DNA from 4 places in the Lysinibacillus sp. NPDC097279 genome. Region 3 is predicted to be linked to each of the others. Evidence: riboswitches for the same ligand, from Rfam matches in the RefSeq annotation. Region 3 holds a riboswitch; each other region holds the start of a gene.
What was found. A riboswitch is a leader RNA that binds a small molecule or an ion and turns the genes downstream of it on or off. The one in region 3 is predicted to bind cobalamin.

Region 1 (5,647 bases), 440 kb from region 3:
GCGAAATAGTTGATGAAAAATAGTCTCGTCTATAAAAGCTACTAGACCTATCCCAAATAAAAACCCTGACAGTAAATTACGACTTACATAAACTTGTTTGTTTTTATGAGCGTTTATTGTCGTCATTTCTTCGCCCCCTATTTTTAGATTGCCGTCCTTATCTTTCCCTATTTTTGATTATTTTAATCTAATTTACAATTCGCTCAGACTTATACTTCCCCATAAAAACATTAAACTGCACAACTAAATGCTGTCTTGGCTCATATTGTTTACCATTTGAAAAAGAGCTAGCATTTAGCTAGCTCTCTTCTTCGTATATGCAGAAATTCCACATCATCTCTATTAAGCTGTGAAACTTATGTTCTAAGCAGAAATAAACTAAGTTGAATCACTTTCCCTTTAATGCTTGCCAATATTCGGCGCTATTTGTTCTACGATAAAACTTATAGAAAGGTTCATTTGGGCGGGCATGTTTCTGATACAGCTCAATGATTTGTTTTAGAAAGCTTTCTATTTTTTGTACTGACACCCTTTTAGCAAATAGTGTACCCGCCTTTGCATGGGCCCCCATCGGCACGGCGCCTAAGTAAACATCGAAGCTATCCTTTTGATAAACAAGTCCAATATCATCATATACAGCATTATAGCAGGCAGACGCACAGCCATTAATATTTAACCGTAGTCTAGACGGTACAGTTTCTTCCTGTAGTGCTTCGTATAGTTGTTCTGTTATTTCAGCCGCATCCATTTTATCCCCATCACAAAAATCACAAGCTTTTATCGCGACGATGGGACCTTGCTTAGCAATATATAAGCCCACTGCTTGAAGCTCATTGATAATTTCCTTTACTTTTTTAGTTGGGACAGATAAAAGAATACTATAGGAAGCTGAATATTTAATTGCGCCACTTTCACCGACAATCTCTGCAATTTTTTGAAATTGAGCTGGTGTATAATGCTTATTGATAATACCTGGACTTACTGCAAGGCGTGTAAAGTTTCCATTAACATTTAGTTTTTCAAATGTTCGATCTGGTATATTCGAATGAAAGGCATTCATCATTTGTGCTCCTTATGAAAAAGAGCTAGCAAATAGCTAGCTCTTTTGATTGTTATTTAAAAGTTTTCAGGATAAAAACCTTTTGCTAAAATTTCAATAGCTTCTGCAGCTCGAACCCCTTCTGAAGCGGCTGAAAGTGGTAAAATGACAAAGCGCTCATTTTTCACAGCATTTGTTTCTTTTAATGCTGGGTCACTTTTCAGGAATTTAATTTTGTCTTCTGCAGTTTGGGAACCATAATCAATTACGACAATCACTTCAGGATTGCGTTCAACAGTTTCTTCTTTCGAAACTGTTGTCCAGCCCGATTCGACATCGCCAAAAATGTTTTGACCGCCCGCGACTGTGACAAGTTCATCCATAAAGTTTTGTGCCGCTGTAAAAACTTCCTTATCCCCACTATCGTAAACTAAAACACGTAATTCTTTATCCTCTTTTGGTAACTTTGCACGTACAGCATCAACATCATTTGTCATCTGTTCAATCAATGCTTCACCGCGCTCTTCCACACGGAAGATTTTTGCGATATTACGGATATCCGTAAAAATATCGTCTAATGTTGGTTTTGTAATACTTGAAGAAGTATGTAAATAGGTGTGAATACCAAGTGCCTCTAATTCTTCTGGTGTACCGACACCCTTTTCACTAAAACCACTTTTCCACCCAGCGTATAAAAAATCTGCTTCACTATCAATGACTTGTTCCTTTGTCGGGTATTGCTCAGCTATCACTGGTACTTTATCGTAAGCTGCTTGTAAAGGTTCGTAAATTTTATCATCTAAATAGGCAGTACCCACCATTGAATCTTCTAAGCCTAGTGCAAGCATTATTTCTGTGACGTGTTGATTTAAGCTAATCGCTTTTTTCGGTGCATCTTTATAAACTTGCGTCGTCTCATTATTTTCAATGGTTACTTCTTTTGCTCCTGTTTGTGCTGGTTCGATGTTTTCACTTTGTGAATCATTTTTTGCACTACATGCCCCTAAAATACTTAATAGTGCAATGGCAAGAACTAACCACATGCCTTTCCATTTCTTCATGTTTGTTTCTCCTTTAGTTTGTAATTTTTCATTATATAGTAAGAAATCAAAGACTTCTTAGCTACTGATCATGGGCTATTCTTGACTTTTCTTAATATAAATTGAAAACTCATCATGCTACTATTCTTCAAAAAGACACAAAAAAACCCTCTTGCTTCCAAGAGGGCGACATAGTGAAAAAACAATGGTTAATGAACCAATCACTATTCCCATCCTCGTGGTATTAAGTAAAAAATACATATTGGCAGGTATCCTGGCTTAGGTTCAACATTTATACGTCTTCCCATAGTTAAACTACAGTGACTGTTGTATAAACTCCCCATTTACAGTTGCGGGACAGCATCGGATTTACACCGATTTCCCTTTTAAGCAAATGGCAAAAACCATTTGCACCAATATATAGCAGTATTAAGTTATAAAAATAGCCTAGCAGAACTAGTTTTTGTTTTCAATCACACAAAAAAATCCATAACTAATAATTATGAATTATTTACTACTATTTTAACATGAACGAGCACTATTAAACACGAAATGTTTTTTAGCTGAATCTGTTACAATGAGCGTATAGGAAAAATAGAAATGAGGATTTTTTATGTATAAAACGATTGGTGTGCTCGCACATGTCGATGCAGGAAAAACAACCTTTTGTGAACAACTACTCTTCCACACGAATAGTATTCAAACGCGCGGAAGAGTCGATCATCAAGATACTTTTTTGGATAATCATTCAATCGAGCAAGCTCGTGGCATTACCATCTTTGCCGAACAAGGGCGGATGGAAATTGGAAGTGATATCTATACGTTAATAGATACGCCTGGGCATGTCGACTTTTCACCTGAAATGGAACGCGCAATTCGTGTAATGGATTACGCCATCATTATCGTAAGCGCTGTAGAAGGTGTACAAGCTCATACTGAAACAGTGTGGCAATTGCTACGCCAATATAACGTACCAACCTTCTTCTTTATAAATAAGATAGATCGTGAGGGTGCTGATGTGGGTGCCGTTATGGGACAGCTTCAAAAAGAATGTTCGGAGCACGTACTTTTAATCGACGATCCATTGTGTGCAGATTACGTACCAAACCACATTGCTGAGTGGCTAGCTGAGCGTGATGAACAACTATTCGATGCCTTTTTGACAGAAACTCTCGATGCACAAACATGCCTATTGCAGTTACAAAAGTTCATTAAACAAGAGCAAGCATTTCCTTGCTTTACTGGTGCTGCATTAAAGGATATTGGAATAAAAGAATTTTTATCACAGCTACCCCTACTTACAGAAACGCAATTCGACCATCAACGACCATTTCAAGGTGAAGTATTTAAAATCCGTCATGATGGCATGCAACGTTTAACCTTTATCAAAGCTTTAGAAGGAACTTTACATACACGCCAAGACTTTACATTTGGTGATATGACTGAAAAAGTAACTGAAATCCGCTTATATAATGGAAGTCGTTTTGTCACAACACAAAAAGTGCAAGCTGGAGAAATTTTCGCTGTAAAGGGGCTAAGTCTAGCAAAAATCGGTGATATTTTAGGTAGTACACTGACTCCTCAACCATATGAGCTAGTGCCGACTTTACAAGCTAAAGTACAGTATGATGGGCAGCAGCATATAAAGGAAGTATTACAAGTATTCCGTTTGCTCGAAGCCGAGGAACCGTCGATGCGCGTCGTATGGCATGAGAAGTTCCAAGAAATCCATGTACATATTATGGGTGTTATTCAGCTTGAAGTGCTTGCTGAAGTGTTAAAAAATCGATTTTCACTTACTATTACTTTTGGTGAACCTAAAATTTTATATATGGAAACAATTGCAACAACTGTAACAGGATACGGTCATTTTGAGCCGTTAAAACATTATGCAGAGGTACACCTATTAATGGAGCCAAATATTCGAGGTACAGGAAACACGTTTGTTAACGCTTGTCATGCTGATGATTTATCAGTTGGCAATCAACGACTAATTGAAAAACATCTATTTGAGCGAGAGCATCACGGTCTTTTAACAGGCTCCCCCGTTACGGATATACGCTTCACCCTTTTGACAGGACGTGCCCATATCAAACATACAGAGGGAGGCGATTTCCGCGAAGCAACTTTCCGTGCACTTCGACAAGGGTTGGAACAAGCTGAAAATATCGTACTTGAACCATATTATCGCTTCAAATTAAAAGCATCGAATGAATTTATCGGTCGTATGATGAACGATATCCAGCAAGCAGACGGTACATTTGATGCACCCGTCTTAACAGAGGAACAAGTAACATTAACAGGACGCGTTCCTGTTGCAACATTTATGCATTATAGTACTACTTTCGCTGCTTACACGAATGGCAAAGGATCAATATCGTTACAATTTGATGGCTATGATAAATGCCATAATAGTGAAGAAGTAATAGCGCACATCAATTACAATAAACAGGCAGATCCCGACTATTCATCGTCTAGTATTTTTTGTGCGAAAGGTAAGGGCTATTCAGTTCCTTGGTATGACGCAAAAGAAGCGATGCATTGCTTGTAATTAAGCAACTACACACATTTCTATAGCACCACAGCTCTTTTTAGTGGTTTATCGGCGTTTTCAATGGTGCTATCGGCGATTCCTAGGCTTTTACCGGCGTTTTCAAAAGTTATCCGCAATATCTATCAATATTATTCTCCATAAAAATAACTGAAGGCATCGAGAACATCTCGATGCCTTTTATATTTCCTATAAAGCTTTCTTTACTTTCGCAACAAAGCTATTTGCCGATTCCACAATTACATAACCATTACTATTCGTAAAATCAACAAGAACCGTGCCAGGTTTACTCTTTAAAATTTGTAATTGCTCGATCAGTTGAAGCAATAATTGATGACCATTGCCTCGTGGGTGCCAATTTAAATGATAGTCATTTAATTCTTTCACACTTTCAAGAAAGTGTTCGTATTCATATTTTACATATTTTGTTAAATCTAATATTTTATTAGTATCTTGATTTGTATGAACGACTAACGATAAATCTTCTAAATAAGTAATATAAAAACGCATAACCATTGAGCATAGTAAATCATTGACTCGCGCAGCACTTAAAATCGGTTTCGGCTCTATATTCAGCCTATCTAAATTTGGTTTTGCACGAATCGAATCAATACGTGTTATTAAATGATACGCCTCACCATTGACCTCATAAACAATTGGATTTGTTGGCATGTACATCATAAAGCCGTTCTTTTTCGTTTTGAGCTCGTCCGCCACGCTTGCTTTAGCAAAAAGGCATCCCTCATATACCTCATTTTGAATCCAAATGATATCTTTGTTAAAGAATATTTGATTAAATAAACGATCGTTACGAATAAGTCCTGATGCTAAAAACTGATCGACAAGAGCTTCAATGACCATTCTAGTTTTAGGCTGCTTGGCAACTTCAACGCGTGATAGTTTACAAATCTTCATATCTACATATTGCTTTTCTTGTGTTGTACATACATGAATATTCGTCATACGTGCACCTCAGTTCGTACATATTTTCAAAACAAATGTTGCGATCACATAAAA
Region 2 (5,647 bases), 780 kb from region 3:
AATAAAACAGATGGTTCCATTGCGAGCACACCTGCCATCGCCACACGTTTTTTCTGTCCGACACTTAAAAAATGAATCGGTTTCTCAAGTAATGATTCGACCTCTGTTTGTGCGACAGCCCAGGCGATTTTTTCCTCGATTTTTTCTTGTGACCAGCCAAGATTTAATGGACCGAAAGCGATGTCTTGCTTTACGGTACCTGAAAAAAGTTGATTGTCAGCATCTTGAAATACGATGCCTACTTGTTGGCGTAATGCTGATAATGCTTTTCTTGAATAGCTAAGTGCTTCGTTGCAAAAGGTAATATTGCCAGCGGTCGGTTTTAAAATCCCATTTAGATGCTGGAATAATGTTGATTTACCAGCACCATTATGACCGAGTAGGGCGATTTTTTTCCCCTTTGGAATTTGTAATGTAATATCTGTTAGTGCCTCAGTACCGTCTGCATAGGCATACGATAACTGTTGAAGCTCAAAATAAAGTTCAGTCATGAGAAAAAACCTCCATATAAGATGAGGAATAAAAAAATAATAACCATTCCAACCCAATTTTTCTTGCTGTATCGTACACTATCTTGCCAATAGACCGATTCGCCACCACGTGCCTGCATCGCATTATTAAGTTCGCGACTACGTTGAAACATTTCGGCAAACAAAGCTGCAATGAGCATGGAAATCGACCTAAGCCATTGCATTGGTGATTGATAGCCAAGGCGTGATTGTTGCGCAAGATGGATTTTTTGCATGCTATTTAAAAAAATGAAAATAAATCGATACGTAAGCTCTACTAACTCTACAAATAAAACAGGTAGACGCCATTGACGTAATACGTGGCAAATAGATTGGACCGATGTTGTTAATATTAAAAAGTACAAACAACTAATGCTACCTAGTACACTGAACAATAACTGCTGTGCTGTAATCAAACTTGCATTACCGATAAAAAAAGTCCAATGACTAAGTGAAAATGCAAAGGAATGTGCTGGTAGTATACTTGAATTTGGCGCAATTGAAATCAAAATAGATACTAAACTAGATAGTAGAAAAAAACCTGGTAACAATAGTAATTTTACATAATATGAAAAGGGGATTTTTGCGTATAAAATGATAAAAGCACTCATTACAATAAATGTAATGAGTGAAATAAGTTCATCTTTCACGATAAGCGATAATAGCAGTAACCCTAAGGAAAACGTCATTTTTTCTAACGGATGAACAGTCGCTAGTTTATTCATATAAGCATATTTATCAATGAGTAACATTGTTTAACCTTCCTTATGCTTGCCGCGCATATAGCCTACAAAATAGCCGATAAAGCCAGCACCAATCGCAGCCTGTAATACGAATAATAAGCTTTCGATTTCACCGCTTGGTGGCTCCCATAAGCTTTCAAACCATGGTTCATACTCTGCATTAATTTCACCGATTGCAGCTTCCGCTTCTCCGTCAGCACCACCAAATTCTGCACCCTTTTGTACGAAAAGGGGGATGATTGCTAAAAGCACAACGACAGCAAGTAGTAACATATTTTTCTTCATCTTAATGTGCCTCCTTTGCTGAGAAAACACGAAGAGCCTTTAATTCGCTCACGTTGTATTTTTTTAGGAAATTCATGACGATAACAGTTAAAATCCCTTCACTAATTGCGAGAGGAATTTGTGTTAAAGCAAAAATCCCTGCAAATTTTGTGAATGATGCCATAAAGCCTCCTACTTCAGAAGGGAAAGCTAGTGCTAATTGAACTGAAGTGACAACATAAGTACCTAAGTCCCCAAGCATCGCGGCAAAAAAGACAGCGATAGAAAATGAAAGACCAATTTTTTGAGAACCTTTAAAGACATAATATGCAATAATTGGACCTACAATCGCCATTGAGAAAGCATTTGCACCTAAAGTAGTAATACCACCATGCGCTAAAAGTAAAGATTGAAATAATAAAACGATTGTTCCAATTACGCTCATTGCTAATGGCCCGAAAAGAACCGTACCAAGACCAACACCAGTAGGATGTGAGCAGCTTCCTGTTACTGATGGGATTTTCAGTGCTGATAAAACGAATGCAAACGCACCTGATAAGCCTAATATCATTTTTGTTTCAGGATTTTCATCAATTGTTTTACGAATAGAACGCAATCCTAAAATAATAAATGGAATCGAAACGACCCACCAAAAAATCGCCCATTCAATCGGCAAAAACCCTTCCATGATATGCATGGCAAACGCTCGATTTGGTACTAGTAAAAAAGCTAGTAAGAAATAACTAAGTTTCCAAAAAGAAAATTTCAAAACCATTCCTCCTTCACAGTCATTTTCGAATGTAAGATGCGCAATAAAAAAAGCACTTCTCCGTCTAGGAAAAAGTGCATAGCTGAAAAAGCAAATACTAATGGTCATTTGCTAAGCCGCACACCTATCCTCGTAGGTTGAAACGATCACGATTTTTTCGGCAGGTCTCCTGGCTTAAGATCAACATTTTATAGGCCTTCCCGTCCTTTGGACAGTGACATTTTCTATAAAATTCCCTCATACAGTGGCGGGACCGCGCCGGACTTAAACCGGCTTCCCTTTTAAGCGAAATGTATACACTTCACACCGAAAAAAGATGAAATTGTGAGTTTTCACGAAGAAGTGTAACATGTTTTTCCAATCATTAGCTATTCTTTTTTTTTTTAAAAGATTTTTTAATAGAATTACATTCTAGAAAATTCAGATAAATGTAAGAGAGAATCAATCAAATTTAACGGAATATTTGTTGAAATTTTATTAAAAATCTAATAAATGAAAAAAGAAATGTTGAAAAGAGTAAAAATAATAGGCTATGATAGAAACAGTTTTATACTCTTTTTATGAATATTTCATTTCAAAATTTAATTATAAATCCATCATTAAGTGCTCGAAATACTTCGAGATAATAGGGAAATCGGTGTAAATCCGATACAGCCCCCGCTACTGTAATAGCTGATGAAATCGCAATGCCACTGGAAACTTGGGAAGGCGCGAAAGTAAGAGGAAGCTTAAGTCAGGAAACCTGCTTAGTTGATGATATGCAAACTTTTCGGAGGGAGAAGTGAAGCGAGAGCGGATACGTGTATATTCGTTTTTATTTTGGCTTCTATAAAACCTTTACTCTTCGATGTTGAGTAAAGGTTTTTTCTTTTTCCTAAAAGTCAATGAGGGGAGAACAGCAATGACAACTTGGAACTTAGAGGGCATGAAAACACATCTTTTTATTTGTAATGGTAGTAGTTGCATGAAAAAAGAGGCTGAGGAAATTACGTTGGCCATACGAGATGAAATAGAGAAATTAGCACTCGATAAGGAAATACATACAACAAGAACGCGTTGTAATGGCAGATGCAAAGATGCATGTGTTGTAATCGCGTATCCACAGGGAAATTGGTATCGTGTGCCAACAGTAGAGCATGGTAGAACGCTTGTAAAAGATTTAAACGATGATTCTTTACATAGTGAGCATGTGTTTACTTTGACAGAAGGTACGTTGCAGCGTACCCCGCAAACAACAGCCATAAAAGGCATCGACAAGGTGAAAGAGGGGTAGAAAATGGCGCAAAAAGGAAAGATTTTTGTTGTAGGCTTTGGACCTGGTGATTTCAAACATATTACAACCCGTGCTGTAGAGGCATTGCAACAAAGTGAATTTATTATCGGTTATAAAACATATGTTGAGCTCATTCAAGATTTAGTAAGTGCAAAGTCGATTGTGAGTACTGGCATGACAGAAGAAGTGTCACGTGCACAAGAAGCAGTTCGTCAAGCCGAGGCTGGAAATATTGTTGCGGTTATTTCGAGTGGTGACTCGGGCGTATATGGAATGGCTGGACTTGTATATGAAGTCCTCATTGAGCTTGGTTGGACGGAAGCAACAGGGATTGAAGTTGAGATTGTGCCAGGAATTTCTGCTATTAATTCTTGTGCAAGTTTGCTAGGCGCACCGATTATGCATGATTCATGCACGATTAGTTTAAGTGATCATTTAACGCCTTGGAATTTAATTGCAAAGCGTGTGGAAGCTGCGGCGATGGCGGATTTTGTTATTGCTTTATATAACCCTAAAAGTGGTCGACGTACACGTCAAATCGTTGAAGCGCAACGGATTTTACTAGAATATCGATCACCTGATACGCCTGTAGGGCTTGTGAAAAGTGCGTACCGAGATCGTCAGGAAATAACAATGACAACGTTAGCAGAGATGCTCGAGCATGATATCGGCATGTTAACTACAGTAATTATTGGCAATTCATCGACATTTTTCTATGACAATAAAATGATTACTCCACGTGGCTATCAGCGCAAATATACACTTGGAGATGAAAAACAGCCTTTACGTCCACATCAGCGTTTAAGAGAAGAAAATGAACCGTGGGCAATGAACCAAGAAACAGGTACCGCACGCCAAGACTTTGCGGCAGATCCCAATGCAGGACGTATGAAAAGTAGTATTGCAGTAGCACCTGCGCCTGTAACAGTACCAGAAAAATCATCATTGGAAATGGCAGCAACAGCACTTGCCATGGTGAAAGGAACAACTGTCACAAAGACAACAACAAAGTTAGTCCAGCAAAAAATGGAGTCGATTTTTGAACTTGCTGTTAGTCCAGGGGTAGCAAATAAATTTTTCACGCCACAGCAAATGATGACGTTAGCTGAAGTTGTGGGAGATGAAGGCACGATGGAATATACACCAGACCATCAAATTCATTTGAAAATTCCAACGACAGAGCCTGAGATGATTACTGAAAAGTTAAGAGCAGTAGGCTTTTTACTTGCACCAATAGGGGATGTGCTGTCATTAAAAGCCTGTGATTTCTGTTATGGCGAGAAGGCAGATTCAATTCCATATGCAGAGGAAATTCAAGATAAGCTTGGTGGATTATCGCTGCCTAAAACTTTAAATATTGGCTTTAATGGCTGTGGCATGGCGTGCTATCGAGCAGTGTTTGACGATATCGGTATCGTCTATCGAAAAAGTAAATTTGATGTTTTTATTGGCGCTAAGCCAGTAGGGCGGACAGCCCATGCGGCACAGCCTGTTGTAGAGGGGCTAGAGCCAGAACAGCTTATTCCACTTATTACAGACATTATTGAGGAATACAAGGCAAATGCACATCCAAATGAACGCTTGTTCAAATACTTCAAACGGGTGAAAAAAATACTGCATTTTACGTATCAAGATATGTCGTCAAAAATAAAAGTAGAGCCAGCTCCGTGCGGCGATTAGTGAGGAGATAAAAGATGAAAGCAATTTTATTTGTTGGCCATGGTAGCCGTTTAGCAGCAGGAAACGACGAGGTGCGCACGTTTATCGAGCAAATGACACCTCGAGTTGATAAAAGTTTTTTAGTTGAAACATGTTTTTTGGAGTTTGCCTCGCCTAACATAGAAGAAGGTATTACGAATTGTATAAACAAGGGTGCTACAGAGGTCCATGTAATTCCGATTATTCTACTTCATGCAGGCCATTCAAAAATGCATATACCTGCAGAAATCGAACATGCACGTGAACATTATCCAAACATTACATTTACCTATGGGCAAACAATCGGTATTCATGATGAAATATTTGCTATTTTAGAAGACCGCTTAGCAGAAATCGGCTTTAATACTGAGGAAGAACATAAGGATACTGC
Region 3 (5,647 bases):
TCCTGTAAGCGAGCAGTAAAATCATATCTGTTTGCTTGCTGTTGCAATAATCGTAGCATGAAAAAGTAGGGCTTCTGTGAGGTAAATGTTACCACAGTGAGCATTGACATATCTGTAAACCTTGATATAAAAGGCTTTATCGCTTGAATTTACAGTTTCATTACAAATGTTTCAGTTTGATAAATAAAACCTGTGAAACATACGGCTAACAATGCATGCCAACCCAATTTTTTTAAAAATATAGTAATAAAAATAATGTACCTCGATAATATTGAAAAGCTTGTAGGCAATGTGCAAATAGAGAAATCAAAATAAGGGTAAGGAATGATATAAAAATAACTTTATTAGTGGAAGAATACTTATAAAAGCACGTATTATGGGGATTTTTTTGCTTATTAAAAAGTGTGAAATACATAGTTAGAGTCATAGGTGTGATAGGTAATATATGTTATATTTAGGTAGAAATAGATGAATACGTTGCCGCAAAAGTTGACGGGAAATGTTGTTTAATAGTAGAAATTTAAATAATTTCACGAACGAAAGGGGAAAATAGTATGTTACAAAAACTTAGGTTCAAAACAATTAGAGCTAAAATTATTAGTGCATTTTTTATTGTAGTATTTTTCATCGCTTGTTTTAACACCTATAGCTTTTTCGCCAATAAACGTGTAATTAGTGCTGGAGAGGAAATTGTCAATAAAGAGTTACAGTGGTTAACAGCCAGTGAAAAGTTATCATCCACGATTAGTGTTCGAACAACTGCTGCGAAAAGCTACGTACTTACGGGAGATCAAAAATATAAACAAGAATTTGATGATTATATTAAAATCGCAGAAGAAAACAATACAATACTAAATGAATTGTCGACAGATAAAAGCTTATCGAAGACGGTTGAAAAAGCAAGAGAATGGCGAAGTTTTGTACAAACGGATGTATTTGCTGAATATGACAAAGGAAATATAGAAGCAGCTATTCAAAACCTTAATTCTGTTGATCGTCTTGCAGTAGAAATTAGAGAGGGGTACGAGGAGCTTGCAGGTGCAAGAGAAGCTTCTATTAATAAGCTTGGGCAGGAGATGATCGCTCAATCGAAGCAAACGATGAATATAGGTTTAATGATAGGTATAATCACTACTATCGTCGCAATTGTAACCGCTTACATATCAGCGCATATGATTGCCAATCCGATAAAAGCAGTCGTACAAAAAATTTCGCAAATGGCAGATGGTGATATTAGTCAGCCTCCATTGCCTGAAAGAATGAAGGATGAAATCGGCTTACTCGTGCAATCGACAAATGCATTAAATCGTAAGCTCCATGAAATCATTGGTTCGATAAATGTGGTTTCTGGGAACGTTGCTGCCAACAGTGAACAACTTGCACAATCTTCTTTAGAAGTGAAAACAGGTGCAGAACAAATTGCCCTCACAATGCTTGAATTAGCGGGTGGTTCTGAATCACAAGCACATAATGCTGGAGACTTAGCTCAAATGATGGAGACATTTAAAATAAATGTTCAGCAGGCTAATATACAAGGTAAAGATTTACAAGGCTATTCGAGTGAAGTTTTGCAGCTTACAGCAAGTGGACAACATTTAATGAATACTTCAACACAGCAAATGTTTGCTATTGATAAAATCGTCCAAGAGGCTGTTGCAAATGTTGAAGGCTTAAATAGGCAATCACAAGAAATTTCTAAATTAGTTTCTGTTATTGATGATATTGCCAACCAAACCAACTTATTAGCATTGAATGCTGCAATCGAAGCTGCACGGGCAGGGGAGCAAGGCAAAGGTTTTGCGGTTGTGGCCGATGAAGTGCGCAAGCTTGCTGAACAAGTATCCTATTCTGTGACGGATATTTCATCTATAGTGGGACGTATTCAAAATGAAACAGTTGGCGTTACAGCATCACTTCAAACGGGCTATGAAGAAGTAAAAAGGGGCACAGAGCAAATTACGACTACAAATACAACCTTTGAACAAATTGCTTCAGCCGTTAATAGTATGTTTAGTAATATTCAAGGCATCACAGAAAACTTACAAGGTATTTCCACAACAACGGAACAAATTAACCGTTCTATCGATGAAATAGCAGCAATATCTGAGCAATCTGCCGCAGGGGTAGAGCAAACGACCGCAACAATCGATCAAACGGTCGCGACGATGGATGAAATCTCAAAAAATACAGATCATTTAGCATCGATGGCAGAGAAGTTAAACAAAGAAGTTCAGCACTTTAAATTATAAATAGTAAAGCAGCCATTAGCAAGATGGCTGCTTTTTCATTTTAAATCGGCTGAATAATTTCTACTCGATTACCAAAAGGATCTCTAAATTCAAAGCGCTCGAAATGCGGAATTGCAACAGAATCAAGTATTTCTATTTGATGTTCTGTTAATATCCTTTTCCAATGTGCTACATCTTCTACATGATAAGCAATATGTGCTTTCGTTGTGAGTCGATCAAAGCCATCTTCTGTGCCGACATGTACTTCTTGATTACCTACTTGTAGCCAAAAACCACCACGCCCTTTAAGAGATGCTGGTTTCTCTATTTCTTTTAACCCCAGTACATTGCAATAAAATGCTTTTCCTTGCTCCTCAGAGCCTTTAGGAATTGTAAGTTGTACATGATGTAAACCGACAATCATAGTATTCCTCCTCGCTATTTCTTGTAATAACTATATAATTCTACAAATTTCTTAAAATACCTTTTTTAGTATATTTTTTATTATATTGGAATCAATTAAATTACTCCTCATGTAACAATCTACTGAAAATATGCGTATAAACTTTATAAAAGTTATACTTTTCAGAAAAATATATGCTATAGTAAGAGCATAATTGAATATTGTGTAAGAGTTGGTGCCAAATGAAAGTTTGGCTTAAAAGGGAAGTCGGTGTAAATCCGACGCTGTCCCGCAACTGTAAATCGGAGTAAATCACAAATGCCACTGGGGAACTGGGAAGGCTGTGAGGCGTGTTGATGAGAAGCCAGGAGACCTGCCAATGTCTAGTACACACCAAATAACCTACGTGGAAATAGGTGGTGAGATGTGACCGAATTGGCACTGTGCGACTAACGAATATATACGACAATTAATACATTATCGTATCGCTTCGTCATAGCTAATTAGATTTACAATAACTACCATTTTCCGAAAAGGAAGATGGTTTTTTTTATTTTAATTCGAGGAGAGATGTAACATGACGTATACCACAACTGTAGTAGGCTATCCATATATAGGAGAAGACCGTGAATGGAAAAAGGCATTAGAGGCGTTTTGGAGAAATGAACTTACAGAAGAAGATTTCTTACAACAAATTAAAAAAATCCGTCTTGCACGTATTGATAAGCAGCTTCGGAGCGGAATAGATATTGTCACTGTAGGGGATTTTACACGCTATGACAGAATGCTTGATACAGCGATGATGTTTGGTTTGGTGCCAAAGCGCTTTGGCTGGCAAGGTGGAAAGGTTGATTTACAAACGTATTACGCGGTAGCGCGCGGAAATAAAGAAGCGGTTGCTAGTGAAATGACTAAATGGTTTAACACAAATTATCATTACATTGTACCTGAATATGAAGGACAAACACTACAATTAACAGAGAATACAATACTTACAGATTTCCTTGAGGTTAAAGATGCATTTGGCATTACTGCAAAGCCAACGCTAATCGGACCATATACATTTTGCAAGCTAACAAAAGGTTACGATAAAGTATCACAAGTTGCCTTTATTTTAGCATTACTACCACTCTATGCGCAGGTAATCCAAGAACTCGTTACAGCTGGTGCTGACTGGGTTCAATTAGAGGAACCTGCATTAGTCTCCACTTTAGAAGAGGCTGAGGTCAAACTAGTGCAAGAAATATATACACAATTAGCAGCCGCTGTTCCAGAGGCCAATATTATGCTACAAACTTATTTTGAATCGTTATCAGCTTATAACACACTAATTGAACTTCCTGTACAAGGATTTGGCTTAGATTTTGTTCATGGCTATACAAAAAATATGGAGGCACTACGCCAATTTGGTTTTCCACAGGATAAAGTATTGGGGATAGGTATTGTTAACGGACGAGATATTTGGCGAGCAAATTTAGCAGAGGTAAGTACAACGATTAAGGCAATCGAACAGTTGGCTAGTGTCCAAGAGTTATGGATTCAATCGTCATGTAGCTTACAGCATGTGCCGATTTCGACCGCCCTTGAAACAAAGCTAGACCCTGTCTTGAAAAATGCACTTGCATTTGCTGATGAAAAATTGGCTGAAATATCAGAGGTGGCTAAATATTTAAAAGAAAAAAACCACACATCAAATCACACAATCTCTGAAAGCATGAAAGCAATTGATGCATTAAAGAAACATCCCGTACGAAATAATCAGGCAGTTCAACAAGAAATGCAAACGGTCTCGTCAGAGGATTTTGAACGTCAAAATGATTTTAATAGTCGTCAGCTTATTCAACAACAGTCACTGCAACTACCACTATTCCCTACGACTACGATTGGAAGTTTCCCTCAATCTGATGAAGTGAAGCGCACGCGAAATGCATGGCGTAAAAAACAAATCTCAGATGAAGCATATGCTGACTTTGTCGCACAAGAAACGAAAAGGTGGATTGCTATACAAGAAGATTTAGATATTGATGTACTTGTGCATGGTGAATTTGAGCGTACAGATATGGTGGAATACTTTGGTGAAAAACTAACAGGCTTCGCTTTTACAGAAAAAGCTTGGGTCGTTTCGTACGGCTCTCGTTGTGTAAAACCACCGATTATTTACGGTGATGTTGCATGGGAAGCGCCGATGACAGTGAAAGAAACGGCCTATGCACAAAGTTTAACAAATCGCTATGTAAAAGGGATGTTAACAGGCCCAGTTACCATTTTAAACTGGTCATTTGTACGTGACGATGTTGCACGAAAAGAGGTGACCTATCAAATTGCGCTTGCACTAAGGAAAGAGGTTGAGGCACTAGAGGCGGCTGGCATTTCTATTATTCAAGTCGATGAACCTGCATTGCGAGAAGGCTTGCCTTTACGTAAAGAGCATTGGGAAGCATATTTAGATTGGACAGTGAATGCATTTAAACTCGCTACGGCTAGTGTAAAGGATGAAACACAAATTCATACACATATGTGTTACTGTGAGTTCAATGATTTTATCGAGCCAATTAGTGCACTGGATGCTGACGTTATATCTATCGAGACGTCACGCAGTCATGGAGAGCTTATTGCATCGCTGCAAATCAATCCATATGAAAAAGGGATAGGATTGGGTGTTTATGATATTCATAGCCCTCGTGTGCCGAGTGAACAAGAAATGTTACGTATCATGCAGGATAGCCTACAAGTATTATCCAAAAATCAATTTTGGGTCAATCCAGATTGTGGTTTAAAAACAAGAAAAGAACCTGAAACAGTTGCAGCACTAGCACATATGGTTACTGCTGCCAAAACATTACGTCAACAAGTACAGCAATCAACTTTTTAATTATATAGTATAAGAAAAAACATTACTTTTCCTTATAAGCGTCATTATTAAAATAAATCCCCTGAAAGGCAAAAATGCTCAGGGGATTTTTTTATTTAAAATTGGTTATGGTACTCTAAGATTCATAAGGATAGTCTTTTAATA
Region 4 (5,647 bases), on a different contig from region 3:
ACTGGTGAAAGCTCTTCTTCAAGTTTATTAACATATTGATCAAAATAAACGCCTGACGCATAATCACTATCCTCAAAACGGTAGAAAGTTTCGCCTCGTTCCTTAGCAATCTCCATCGATGATTTAAGTGAATAATAGTTCATCGCTTCCATAAAGCTATCCATAAAAGCAATTGAATCTTTAGAGCCGTACATAATCCCCTCTGTAACAAGATGACCATGTAGATTCATACATCCAAGCCCTACAGAATGCATTAACTTATTGGCTTTAGCTACAGGCGGTACATTCGTAATGTTCGTCATTTGTGACACATTCGTTAAAAGATGCATTGCTGTATCTACTAATGTACCAAAATCACTTACTTTACTTGCGGCATGTATATCAATTGAGCCTAAGTTACACGATACATCTAGTCCGTATTCATTTGATTCATTTTGGTCAGTAATGATACTTGTTTCTTGTACTTGTAAAATTTCTGTACATAGGTTCGACATTTTTACACGACCTATATTTTTGAGTGGATGTACGTCGTTGACATTATCATCAAAGATTTCGAAAGGATAGCCTGATTCAAATTGCGCTTTTTTCACTTCTGTATATAATCTGCGCGCATTCAAGCGTTTAATCTTACGGATATTTGGGTTATCTAGTAACTCATAATACATCTCTGTAATGGAGATTTCAGACATTCGTTTCCCATATTCTTTATAAATATCATATGGACTGAACAACACAATATCTTTATCACGTTTCATAAGTTCAAAGAAAATACTTGGAATAATAATACCTGTTGATAGCGTTGCAAGTCGGATTTTATCATCAGCATTTGGCTTTTTCGATGAAATAAAATTCTCTATATCAGCATGGAAAATATTTAGGTAAACAACGCCAGAGCCGTTACGTTGTCCAAGCTGATTGGAATAGCTGAAGGAATTTTCTAAAAGTTTAGCAACTGGAATCACACCACTTGCACGATTTAAAATTTCTTTAATTGGATCTCCTAATGGACGTAAATCTGTTAAGTTTACCCCTACTCCACCGCCAAGGCGTGATAGCTCTAAACAATAACCAATATTTTCAGCAATACTATTCATTGAATCGTCCATTGATAGTTTAAAGCAGCTTACTAATTCGCCACGCGCTTTTTTTCCACTATTTAACGCGGTTGGCGTTGCTGGTTGGTACGCCTCCATCATTGCTTCAACGGAACGTTCTGCTAACACCGTGTTCCCTTGTGCTAAATATAAAGCGATGATAACAATACGATCTTCGTATTTTTCTAAAATTTCTTCCCCGTCACGACTTTTCATTGCGTAACTATCGTAAAATTTACTTGCACTCATAAAAGATGGGAAGCGGAAATTGTAATCGTATGCTTTTTTGTATAAGTGTTTAATAAAATCTATCTCATACATGTCGATAAACTCTTTCTCGTAATAACCCTCATCGACTAAATAGCGTATTTTCTCCTCAATATCAATAAAATAACGTAGACGCACATTTACATATTCTAAAAAATAACGGCGTGTTGCCTCACGGTCCTTTTCAAGCTCTAATTGACCCGTCGTGCTATAGCGATTAAGCACCTCATTATTAAGCTTTAAGTATGTTTTCATCCCTTCACCCTCGTTTCATAAAACGTTTGTATTACTTCATAATCAGCCTGGTATCCACGTAAATCTAATTTACGCACTAGCGGGACCTGGTAGGTTTCTGCAATTTTTTCGCCAGCTCCACCAAACACATGGTGCCCAAAATTACTATTACCACTGACAGCTACTCCCTTGCAATACTCCCTGTTTTGCTCTAAAAAGCGAGCTACTTTTGCAGGAATATCACCTAAGCCGTCCGTGTATGTAATTAATAGAAAGGGCTCAGTCAGCAACAATCCATCATAAATTTCAATAGATTCCCCATCTAATTTCGTCACAATACTTCGCACATTACCTGTACGACTAGCATAAACGATCATATTGCAATCATCTCAATTTGAGAAACAATTTCTTTGACATCTCCTATAAATGTGTCATTTACTTCAAGAACAGGCACACTTAAAAAACCTGCGTCCATAATTTTTTGTTTTGCTTGCTCATCGTGATCAATATTCACAATTTCTGCTTCAAGTCCTGCACGTTGTAATTCCGATTTGACCCAAAGACATTTTGGGCATATAGTTTTCGTATAAAGTTTCATTTTAAATTCCCTCTTTTCATAATATAAAAAGGCTATCTCTTGGGAGAGACAGCCTAAGTTAGAAACGTAAAAAAACAAAAAAATCGTCACGTCCCCATTTCTTATTCCCCGAAGAAAGGTTGAATTGTTTTATTATAGGCAGGTCTCCTGGCTTTGCTTCATTCTCTGATATCCTTCCCATACGAATGCACAGTGGATTAAATCATCGTCAGCTTAACAGTTGCGGGGACAGCGTCGGATATACCGAACTTCCCTATTAAACTACATATAGTAGTACCTATATAAAACTAACACAATATATTGTTGTTGAACACAATTAAGTGTACCATCCTTCAAGTAAAAAGTAAATCAAGAAAAGCGAATTCTTTATAGTGTAACTTTTCACTATTTTCTTTAGGAACAACAAACGGTTAATAAATGAAAAATGACTAGCTAGGTTAGTATAATTAATAATATCGTCAATAGTTCTAAAGAATGATAGACGATTTTCCATGATAAGCTTTATCATATGTTAAGCAATTATTATTCTACCTACTGAAGCCTAAATTAAACTGCGTATTATATTTAATATGTACTTATATAATTTTATAGCTGTTATCACATTTTAGCCACTATCGTAAGCCCTATAACTTCTATTCAATTTTTCATTATACACACAAAAAAATATTAAAATAGATTTGCCGTTTATTAGATATCATTAATGCTAGTTCAGAGTAGAATGTAGTGTCTTTATTCATGGCTGTTCTGTTCGCTATATTGATATAAAACAAATAACCATCTGACATCAATGGAATATCGACATCAGATGGCAATATAGATTTTACAATAGTTACTCGTAATTTATTAACCTGTTCAGTTATTGTGCGGGAATAAATGATTCGACAATGGCAGCTAAAGCTTGAATGGTATCATAGCTATCACCTGGAAACTCTGATTGTGCAAATTCAACTTGCAGTTCCTCACACAATCGATGACATTCATTTCCAACTTCAAAATAGGACTCAATATCCGCTGAAAGTGACAGAAGCTCACATGTGACGATACCTTGAGCACCCTCGCCTTGCAATGAATTAATTTTATCTTTTACATTTGGACCTAGCCAGTCACCTTTCCCATGGCCACTTCGATATGTAACATGCCAGTTCGCTATTTGTGCTTCTTTAGAAATGGCTTCGGCTAATTCGGAAAACTGGCGCACATAGTGCTCATTTTTTTCAGGGTCAATAGGCTGACTATGGACTGTATATAAAACATGCGTCTGTGCTCGTTTTTCAACAGGAATCCATTCAAATGCACGTTGAACACGGTCTTTATAAACAGCAAGTAAATCATGATTTAAATGCCAATTTTTCGCATGAATGACCTTAACGTCATGAGAAGCTAATAACGTACTAACTTCATCATGAAACGCTGCTGCCCCTGTAGACATAATCGGATTTACAGGTAATGTAATAAAAGTTGTAATACCTTCTCTAAGCATTGTGTCGACAACATCTGGAATATAAGGTTCTGTATGTTTGTATGCGTTATATACTTTTACAGGCTGTGTTACACGTTGCTGTAAAGCATGTTCCAGCCCTTTAGCAATACGCCCCGTATTTGCTGCTAATAGATCAACACCACCTAATTTTTTAAATTGTGCCGTCACATTTTCAATTACATGAGGTGGTGGTGTTTTACCTTTCATTATATGTGTAAAATAAGGTGTTACATCGTCTAAAGATTTCGGTGCGCCATATGCGTAATAAATTATACCAATCATTTTTTAGTCTCCTTTTCTTCAATAGATTAATGTATATAGTGTTGTAGTTTTAGTTCTAATTTCTTTTTAAAAATAGCCTACGATTTTTCACAAGAACTTGAGCACAATTTTATCGGCGTAAAGATTGGATTTCCGTCTTGCATATAAATTTCCGCATCTATTTCAAAAATTGATTGAAACATTTCTTTACATAATACACAATGTGGTGAATCATCGTAATAGATTTTGCCTTTCTTTAATACAATCAGACGTTCGCTATTTTGTGCGGCTTGGTTAATATCATGTAACACCATTATAACGGTCATATTGTATTTTTGATTTAACTCTTTTACAAGCTCCATCACTTCTAATTGGTGTGCAATATCTAGATATGTTGTTGGTTCATCGAGAAGTAACACTTTGGGATGCTGTGCTACAGTCATTGCGATCCAAGCACGTTGACGCTCACCCCCAGACATCGAAGGTAGTACCCGATTTTGTAAGTCTTTCAGTCTAGTTACGTCAATCGCCCAATCAACAATTTCTTTATCCTCTTTTGACAGGACCGTCTTTCCTCCGCTATGTGGATGACGCCCAAACTCTACTAACTCACGCACTGTTAAATCTAATTGATGATTATTCATTTGCGGGAGCATCGTTAATGTTTTAGCTACTTCTTTAGACTTCATTTCATGAATGTTACGCTCATTTAAAAAAACTGTCCCACTATTCGGTTTTAAAAGACGTGATATTACACGTAATAATGTTGATTTCCCAGAGCCATTCGGACCTATTAAACTTACAACTTCTCCTTCATTAATTTTTAGGTTTATATCATTTAATTGAAAATGAGTGAACTCATGTTGATACTGTATGTGCTCAGTTCGTAGCAATGGAATTCCCCTTTCTATGAATTAAATAAAGGAAATACGGTCCACCAACGAATGCTAGCAAAATGCCTACAGGAAACTCAATAGGATCAAATACGGTTCTCGCTATTGTATCAGCAAACACAACAAGTAAGCCACCTGCCAACGCGGAAGTAGGTAGTAAATATTTATGATCTCCACCAATAATTAGTCGCAAAATATGTGGTACAACTAAACCTACAAACCCAATTAAACCAGCAACACTTACTGCAATTCCCGCCAATAACGTACTTAAGGCAATTAAAAAGAATCGACTGCGTTCTACATTGTGCCCTAAAAGGCTTGCCATTTCATCTCCTAAACGCATGATACGAATATGTTTAATTGCATAAATTGAAAATATAAGTGCTACAAGAACATAGTAAATAATCATTTTAAATTGCACCCAACCAACACCTGTCAAGCCACCAGACAACCATGGTAGGACAGATTGTACACGATCGCTATACAAAATCATAAGTGCATTTGTTCCTGCACCACAAAGTGCATTAATGGCTACACCCACTAAAATTATTCGCATTGGGGATGTACCACCCTTTTTCACCGACAAAGAATACACAATCATTGCGGCGACAAAAGCACCTAAAAAGGCTGCAATAGGTAAATATATGATATAGCCAGGAAAAACAACCATTACAGCCACCGCCATAATGCCCGCGCCAGATGTAATTCCTATAACCCCTGGATCAGCTAATGGATTTTGCATAACACCTTGTAAAATCGAACCTGCAATAGCCAAACAAACGCCTACAATCATACCTGTTAGTATACGGGGCATACGGAT

Region 1: linked by a shared signal. The riboswitch ahead of ACIQ1H_RS05665 (ABC transporter substrate-binding protein) and the one ahead of metE (5-methyltetrahydropteroyltriglutamate--homocysteine S-methyltransferase) in region 3 are both predicted to bind cobalamin.
Region 2: linked by a shared signal. The riboswitch ahead of ACIQ1H_RS03680 (energy-coupling factor ABC transporter permease) and the one ahead of metE (5-methyltetrahydropteroyltriglutamate--homocysteine S-methyltransferase) in region 3 are both predicted to bind cobalamin.
Region 4: linked by a shared signal. The riboswitch ahead of ACIQ1H_RS13275 (glutaredoxin family protein) and the one ahead of metE (5-methyltetrahydropteroyltriglutamate--homocysteine S-methyltransferase) in region 3 are both predicted to bind cobalamin.

What each region holds. Positions count from the first base shown of each region.
Region 1 covers NZ_JBIWDA010000001.1:1,107,646-1,113,292, reverse strand. Annotated here, with positions in the region: gene ACIQ1H_RS05675 (DUF2243 domain-containing protein) at 1-126, opposite strand, end outside; gene ACIQ1H_RS05670 (precorrin-3B methylase) at 389-1,063, opposite strand; gene ACIQ1H_RS05665 (ABC transporter substrate-binding protein) at 1,117-2,100, opposite strand; cobalamin riboswitch at 2,327-2,512, opposite strand; gene ACIQ1H_RS05660 (GTP-binding protein) at 2,693-4,630, shown strand; gene ACIQ1H_RS05655 (hypothetical protein) at 4,820-5,593, opposite strand.
Region 2 covers NZ_JBIWDA010000001.1:763,179-768,825, forward strand. Annotated here, with positions in the region: gene ACIQ1H_RS03665 (energy-coupling factor ABC transporter ATP-binding protein) at 1-491, opposite strand, end outside; gene cbiQ (cobalt ECF transporter T component CbiQ) at 488-1,261, opposite strand; gene ACIQ1H_RS03675 (energy-coupling factor ABC transporter substrate-binding protein) at 1,265-1,537, opposite strand; gene ACIQ1H_RS03680 (energy-coupling factor ABC transporter permease) at 1,539-2,285, opposite strand; cobalamin riboswitch at 2,428-2,611, opposite strand; cobalamin riboswitch at 2,870-3,049, shown strand; gene ACIQ1H_RS03685 ((2Fe-2S) ferredoxin domain-containing protein) at 3,187-3,558, shown strand; gene cobJ (precorrin-3B C(17)-methyltransferase) at 3,562-5,238, shown strand; gene ACIQ1H_RS03695 (sirohydrochlorin chelatase) at 5,253-5,647, shown strand, end outside.
Region 3 covers NZ_JBIWDA010000001.1:1,543,291-1,548,937, reverse strand. Annotated here, with positions in the region: gene ACIQ1H_RS07790 (methyl-accepting chemotaxis protein) at 555-2,249, shown strand; gene ACIQ1H_RS07785 (VOC family protein) at 2,290-2,652, opposite strand; cobalamin riboswitch at 2,848-3,026, shown strand; gene metE (5-methyltetrahydropteroyltriglutamate--homocysteine S-methyltransferase) at 3,209-5,503, shown strand.
Region 4 covers NZ_JBIWDA010000002.1:646,900-652,546, reverse strand. Annotated here, with positions in the region: gene nrdE (class 1b ribonucleoside-diphosphate reductase subunit alpha) at 1-1,616, opposite strand, end outside; gene nrdI (class Ib ribonucleoside-diphosphate reductase assembly flavoprotein NrdI) at 1,613-1,972, opposite strand; gene ACIQ1H_RS13275 (glutaredoxin family protein) at 1,969-2,193, opposite strand; cobalamin riboswitch at 2,314-2,489, opposite strand; gene ACIQ1H_RS13270 (ferrochelatase) at 3,050-3,955, opposite strand; gene ACIQ1H_RS13265 (ABC transporter ATP-binding protein) at 4,033-4,827, opposite strand; gene ACIQ1H_RS13260 (FecCD family ABC transporter permease) at 4,814-5,647, opposite strand, start outside.